Regions from separate parts of the Pantoea sp. SO10 genome, predicted to be linked through region 1. Evidence: predicted binding sites of a transcription regulator. Region 1 holds the regulator's gene; each other region holds the start of a gene.

Region 1 (2,272 bases):
TTCGCAATCGGCCACATCGCTGCGCCCTTTTTGCAGGATCGACACCACATCAATAGCGCTACAGCCGCCCGCGGCCATCAGCACCATCTCCATTGGACTTGGCGCTTTATCACCGGAATTACCATCCATCAATACCTGATGGCCGGATGAGGATTCTCCGAGAAAGGTAAGACCTTCCACCCATTTCACTCGTGCCTGCATGATTCTTTCTCCTGAAGCGGCGGTTTTGCCGCCAGAGTACGCTTTCACCTGACAAACAGCAATCCAGAGTAATCCCCCTTCTGCTGAAGCGAGACAACACAAGACAGCTCGCAAAAGCTGTGCTACAAACAGTGCTGAAAATATTTTCGTCATCACAGACGAAGGCCGGAAGAATCAAAAGCGTAGCTTAAGAGTCCACCCGGAATAATTTTTCCTTTACTGGAAACGCTCGACGATTAAACCGCCTGACAGGGAAAAAAATGCCCCCTGTGTTTTGGGCACGATTACAACAGAGGATAATAGCGAATGGTTCTCGGCAAACCGCAAACAGACCCTACACTCGAATGGTTCCTGTCCCATTGCCATATTCACAAATATCCATCCAAAAGCACGCTCATCCATCAGGGTGAGAAAGCGGAAACGCTGTACTACATCGTAAAAGGTTCCGTAGCGGTACTGATTAAAGATGAAGAAGGCAAAGAGATGATTCTCTCCTACCTCAATCAGGGGGATTTCATCGGCGAACTCGGTCTTTTCGAAGAAGGCCAGGAACGTAGTGCTTGGGTGCGTGCGAAGTCTGCCTGCGAAGTGGCTGAAATTTCATACAAAAAATTCCGTCAGCTGATTCAGGTAAACCCGGATATTTTAATGCGACTTTCTTCGCAAATGGCGCGTCGTCTGCAAGTGACATCTGAGAAAGTGGGCAACCTTGCCTTCCTCGATGTCACCGGACGTATTGCGCAAACGCTGCTAAATCTGGCCAAACAGCCAGATGCGATGACTCACCCAGACGGGATGCAAATCAAAATCACCCGTCAGGAGATTGGTCAGATCGTGGGCTGCTCACGCGAAACCGTGGGTCGTATCCTGAAAATGCTGGAAGATCAGAACCTGATCTCCGCACACGGTAAAACCATCGTCGTTTACGGCACCCGCTAATTTCTTCTCACCCACGGCGTGATGGCAACATCGCGCCGTTTCTATTTGCGATGAGCTGATGTGGCGCCGAATCATCTATCATCCCGAAGTTAACTATGCGCTGCGGCAAACGCTGGTGCTGTGCCTGCCTGTGGCTCTCGGTTGGCTGTTTGGCGATCTGCAAAAAGGTCTGCTGTTCTCGTTAGTGCCCGCCTGCTGCAACATGGCGGGACTGGATACGCCGCACAAACGCTTCTTCAAACGCCTGATTGTGGGTGGTTCGCTGTTTGCCACCGGCAGTTTCCTGATGCAAATCCTCACCGCTTACCAGATACCGCTGCCGCTGATTTTACTGGCGCTGCCGCTGCTGATTGGCGTAACCGGCGAAATCGGCCCGCTGCACGCGCGCCTGCTGCCCGCCACACTCATCGCCGCCATCTTTACGCTCAGCTTAGTGGGACGCATGCCGATATGGGTGCCGCCGCTGCTCTATATTGGCGGCACGCTGTGGTACGGCTTGTTCAACTGGTTCTGGTTCTGGCTGTGGAAAGAGCAGCCGATGCGCGAATCGCTCAGCCTGCTGTTCCGCGAGCTGGCGGATTACTGCGATGCCAAATACACCTTACTGACGCAGCTGACCGATCCAGAGAAAGCGCTGCCGCCGCTGCTGGCGCGCCAGCAAAAGGCGGTCGACCTCATCACCACCTGTTATCAGCAAATGCATATGCTGTCGGCGAGCCGCGATAACAGCCACAAACGCCTGACGCGCGCTTTCCAGGTTGCGCTGGATTTACAGGAACACATCTCCGTGAGTTTGCATCAGCCCGAAGAGGTGCAGAAGCTGGTTGAGGAGAGCCACGCTGAAGCGGTGATTCGCTGGAACGCCAAAATTATCTCGGCGCGGCTGCGCGTGCTGGCGGATGCGATTCTCTACCATCAGCTGCCGGATCGTTTTCACATGGAGAAACAGCTCGGCGCGCTGGAGAAAATTGCACGCCAGCATCCGGATAATCCGGTCGGCAACTTCTGCCTGTATCACTTCAGTCGCATCGCCCGCGTGTTGCGTACGCAGAAGCCGCTCTACACGCGTGACCTGATGGCCGATCGCCAGCGCCGTTTGCCGCTGTTGCCGGCGCTGCGCAGTTATCTGTCA
Region 2 (2,272 bases), 1.2 Mb from region 1:
GATCGTCAAAATTGCCCAGATCGAGCCCGGTAAGCTCGGAAATACGGTTGAGGCGATACTCCAGCGTGTTGCGATGAATGAACAGCGCGCGTGCCGTGGCGCTGGGTTGCACGTTGTGGCTGAACCACGCCACCAGCGTGCGTCGCAGCAAGCCATTGTTATCCATGCTTTTCAGCTTTGCCAGCGGGCGCGCCAGTTCGTTGGCCTGCCAGCCGCCGCGTAAACTGTCGAGCAGCACCGGCAGCACCAGATCCTGATAAAAATAGCTGCGCTGTTCCGGCATGCGCTGTTTGCCCACCATCATGGTGGTACGCGCGGTGCGGTACGAACGTGCGATGCTGCCGGGACCGGTAAAGTAGTTGCCGAGCGCGATGCGCATTCGCACCTGGCCGCTCTCCTTCATGCGTTGCAGCAGTTGATCCACGCGGCGGCGATGATCGTCCTGATCGTAGCGGCCATGCGCATTCAGTGCCGGTTTCAGCACCACCATTTCGGTGAGTGAAACAATCGCAATCAGGTTGTCGCGTTCCGGCGTGGTCAGCAGCGTTTGCAGCTGTTGCAGCTCGGACATGGCGCTATCAACGCCGAGCTGGCCGCTGTCCACTTCCACCACCGCCACCACGCGCGGTTGATTGAGATCGATGCCGAGCCGCTGCGCCCATTCGCTGAGCGCTGGCGATAAGGTTTCGCTGCGCACCAGATTCAGCACCAGCTCTTCTCGCAAGCGGCTATCTTGCGCCAGCATGTGTAACAAACGCGCCTGTTCCAGCATCATTTCGGCGGTCATACACACCAATTCGCCGTAGTGACGCAGCGTTGCCGGTTGGCCGGTCAAACCGATCACGCCGACGATATCGCCATCAATACGCAGCGGCAAATTGATGCCAGGACGCACGCCGTGCAGATGTTTTGCCACCGCTTCGTCGATGTCTACCACACGCCCTTGTGACAGCACCAAAAGCGCGCCTTCGTGCAATTCGCCAATGCGCTCACGATCGCCACTGCCGATGATGCGACCACGTGCATCCATCACGTTGACATTGCTATCAATAATTTGCATGGTGCGGGCAACAATATCCTGAGCCAGTCGCGCATCGAGATGATAGGTGGCCATCAAACACTCCGGAGATAAGGACGAACAGACAGAATACGCATCCGTTACGGCGCTGACATTGTGCAACTGCACATAGCCAGCGGGATTATGCGGGATTTGCGGTAAGCGTCACATTCAGTACCGGACATTTGCACAGACACAAAAAAGGCGAGCCAAAGCTCGCCTGTTATCAACAACCTGAAACTTACTGCATCAGCAGATACAGGCTGCTGTCACCGCGCTGCACGTTAAGTGCCAGCACCGAAGGTTTGGTGTCGAGCACTTTACGCAGCTCGCCAAGATTAGCTACGGCTTGCTGGTTGACACCCAGAATCACGTCACCTTTCTTCAAGCCAATTCGCGCCGCTGCGCTGCCAGGCTTGACGCTATCGACGCGCACGCCTTTCTGGCCGTTGGTATCAATATTGCTGAGATCGGCACCTTCAATACCGGTGTAAATGGTGGCGGACTGCACTTTATCCTGCGAGCTCTGCTGCAGTTCAACGCTGACGTTCACCGGTTTGCCTTCGCGCAGCAGGCCCAGCTGCAGCTTGGTACCGACCGGCAGCGAGCCGACTTCGGCACGCAGCGCTGCAAAGCTGGTCAGCGCTTTACCGTTCATCGACACCACCACGTCACCCGCTTTCACGCCGGCTTTCGCCGCAGCAGAGTTCGGCAATACCTGGCTAACAAAGGCGCCGCGCTGCGCATCGACTTTCATCGCTTTCGCCAGCTCTGAGTTCAGCTCGGTGCCCATAATGCCCAGCTCGCCGCGTTTCACCTGACCGTACTCCACCATCTGCGCGGTAAGGTTTTTCACCATTGAGCTAGGGATCGCAAAGCCGATACCGATGTTGCCGCCGTCCGGCGCCAGAATCGCGGTGTTAATCCCGATCAGCTCGCCGTTAAGGTTTACCAATGCGCCACCGGAGTTACCACGGTTAATCGCCGCATCGGTCTGGATGAAGTTTTCGTAATTTTCAACGTTCAGGCCGCTGCGGCCCAGCGCCGAAACAATCCCCGAGGTCACCGTTTCGCCAAGGCCGTACGGGTTACCAATCGCCACGGTGTAATCGCCGACGCGCAGGTTGTCGGAGTCGGCAATCTTAATTGCGGTGAGGTTTTTCGCATCCTGCAGCTGAATCAGCGCGATATCTGATTGTGGATCTTTACCGATCA
Region 3 (2,272 bases), 1.2 Mb from region 1:
AGGTAGACGTTTCGTACGTCATCGGCGCCCACTTTCATCGGTACATTCTTCATCAGGCGCTGCACGTCGAGCGCGGCTTCCACCAGATACGGCAGATGATCCGGGCCGATACCCAGCTCTTCCAGGCTGGCGGGCAGCTTCAGGCGCTTCACCAGTGCGGCAAAATACGTCACCAGCGCGTGGGATTTGGCTTCGTCGTCCAGCGTGATGTCGGCATCCGGCAGCAGATCGTAAACCTGAGCGAATTTGCTCACCGCCGCCGGTCGTACAAAGCGCATGCAGGGCGCAAGGAGAATGGCGTTGGCGACACCGTGCGGCAGGTGATATTTGCCGCCCAGCGGATAAGACATGGCGTGCACCAGATGCGTACCGGCATGCGCAATCGATGCACCACCGTAATAAGATGCCCACAGCATATTCAGGCGCGCTTCGAGATTGTCGGGTTCGGCGATAGTGGTTTCGAGGCTGGCAAACAGCTTTTTCATGCCGATCAGCGCATAGTTATCGCTCACCAGGTTCGCCACGGTCGCGGTAAAGCACTCAATCAAATGGCACAGCGCATCGATACCGGTGGAAGAGGCGATGTGCGGTGGCATGCTGGTGGTGAGTTCTGGCACCAGCGCGACATAATCTGGCAGCATCACCGGCGTGATAATGCCGACTTTGGTCTCTTTCTCGGGAATCGCCAGAATCGCGTTGGGCGTGGCTTCCGAGCCAGTACCTGCGGTGGTCGGAATCAGCAGCGAAGTGGTGCGCGTGTGCGGCTTCTCACCAGCCAGTAACGCCTCCAGCGTCGGCGCATCTTCGACACACAGAATCGACAGCAGCTTAGCGACATCCAGTACGCTACCACCGCCGATGCCAATCACCAGATCCACATCGGTGCTCGGCAGCGCGGCGACAATGGCCGCCACATCGTGCTGGCTAGGCTCTGGCGGCACCGTGTTGACGATGCTCAGGCTGGCAATCTGCTGGGTGAGCTGGGCGATCAGCTTTTGTACCGCCGGAATGCCTTCAATATTTTTATCGGTCACCAGCAGCGCTTTGTCTTTACCTTGCAGTAAATAGCTGAGGTCATTAAGCGCCTGAAAGCCACTGATCACGGTGCTGTTGATATTCATCTCTTACCCTTACGTTTTTTGCGCTGAATGATTGATTTTGCTCAATCGGCGCGAGTTTCATCACTGCAGTGCCTAATTTTATAGGGCAAATTGATTTCGATTAATTTGATCTTGCTCACATATAATCAATCATGATTGAATATAATCATTGCAGCCCGGCAGCGGCCGGAAGAGGAGAAAGCATGACTTCACAGCCATGGAAAACGCCAGTCTTAGTGATTGCCGATGACTTTACCGGCGCTAATGACGCGGGCAGCGGGCTGGCACAAGCCGGAGCGCGTGTGCATGTGCTGTTTGAGAGCAGCACGCCACACGACGCTGGTGCTGCTGATGTGCTGGTGATCAGCACCGATAGCCGTGCAACCAGCGCACAAGAAGCGGCCCGGCGCACGCGAGCTGCCATTGAGCAACATCAGGCCATCGCTAACGACGGTTGGTTATTTAAGAAGATCGATTCCACGCTGCGCGGCAATCCCGGCGCGGAGATCGAAGCCGCGATGCAAGCCAGCGGTAAAACATTAGCCTTAGTGGTGCCGGCGGTGCCGAAGCTGGGACGCACCACGCGTGCGGGTGACGTGTGGATCCATCAGCAGCGTTTGATCGACAGCGAATTCGCCAGCGATCCCAAAACGCCGGTCACCAGCGGCCATGTGCTGACGTGTCTGCAGATGCAGAGCACATTGCCGGGTGAAACCCTCGATCTCGCCACGCTGCGCAGCCATCAACTGGCGCAGGTGCTGGCCAGCAAGCAAGGTTTGCTGGTGGTGGATATCGAGCAGGACGCCGACATTGCCTTGTTGATGGCCGCGGCAGCCACGCTGGAGACGCGTCCGTTGTTGGCCGGAGCGTCCGGGCTCAGCGATGCGCTCGGCGCGTTGCTGGCGGCACGTCAGTCGCGTCCGGTGCTGGCGGTGGTCGGTTCGATGAGCGCCATTGCGCAGCAGCAGATTACACGCCTCGCTAGCCAGCGTGACATCCGCATTATCGACATTGATATCCGTCAGCTGTTTGCCCAACCGGCCTGGCCGCAGGCTGAACGGTGGCAGCAAGAGATGCAGCAGGCGCTGCACGACGGCGCGCATTGCGTGGTACGCACTACCCAACATGCCGGGCAGCGTCATGAGATTGCGCAGTTGTGCCAACAGCATCAG

Evidence for each region. Region 1 encodes CRP, which controls carbon source genes, mostly activating them, when cyclic AMP is high. Its sites were predicted from a motif close to ATGTGANNNNNNTCACAT; they were not measured.
Region 2: FCN45_RS03775 (CdaR family transcriptional regulator) is a predicted target of CRP. The motif match lies at 1,211-1,228, and genes of this name have one in related genera.
Region 3: FCN45_RS03585 (iron-containing alcohol dehydrogenase) is a predicted target of CRP. The motif match lies at 1,225-1,242, and genes of this name have one in related genera.

Annotation. Positions count from the first base shown of each region.
Region 1 covers NZ_CP040095.1:3,844,475-3,846,746, forward strand. Annotated here, with positions in the region: gene FCN45_RS17830 (OsmC family protein) at 1-201, opposite strand, end outside; gene crp (cAMP-activated global transcriptional regulator CRP) at 508-1,140, shown strand; gene FCN45_RS17840 (YccS/YhfK family putative transporter) at 1,199-2,272, shown strand, end outside.
Region 2 covers NZ_CP040095.1:837,618-839,889, reverse strand. Annotated here, with positions in the region: gene FCN45_RS03775 (CdaR family transcriptional regulator) at 1-1,114, opposite strand, end outside; gene degP (serine endoprotease DegP) at 1,299-2,272, opposite strand, start outside.
Region 3 covers NZ_CP040095.1:795,247-797,518, forward strand. Annotated here, with positions in the region: gene FCN45_RS03585 (iron-containing alcohol dehydrogenase) at 1-1,121, opposite strand, end outside; gene FCN45_RS03590 (four-carbon acid sugar kinase family protein) at 1,304-2,272, shown strand, end outside.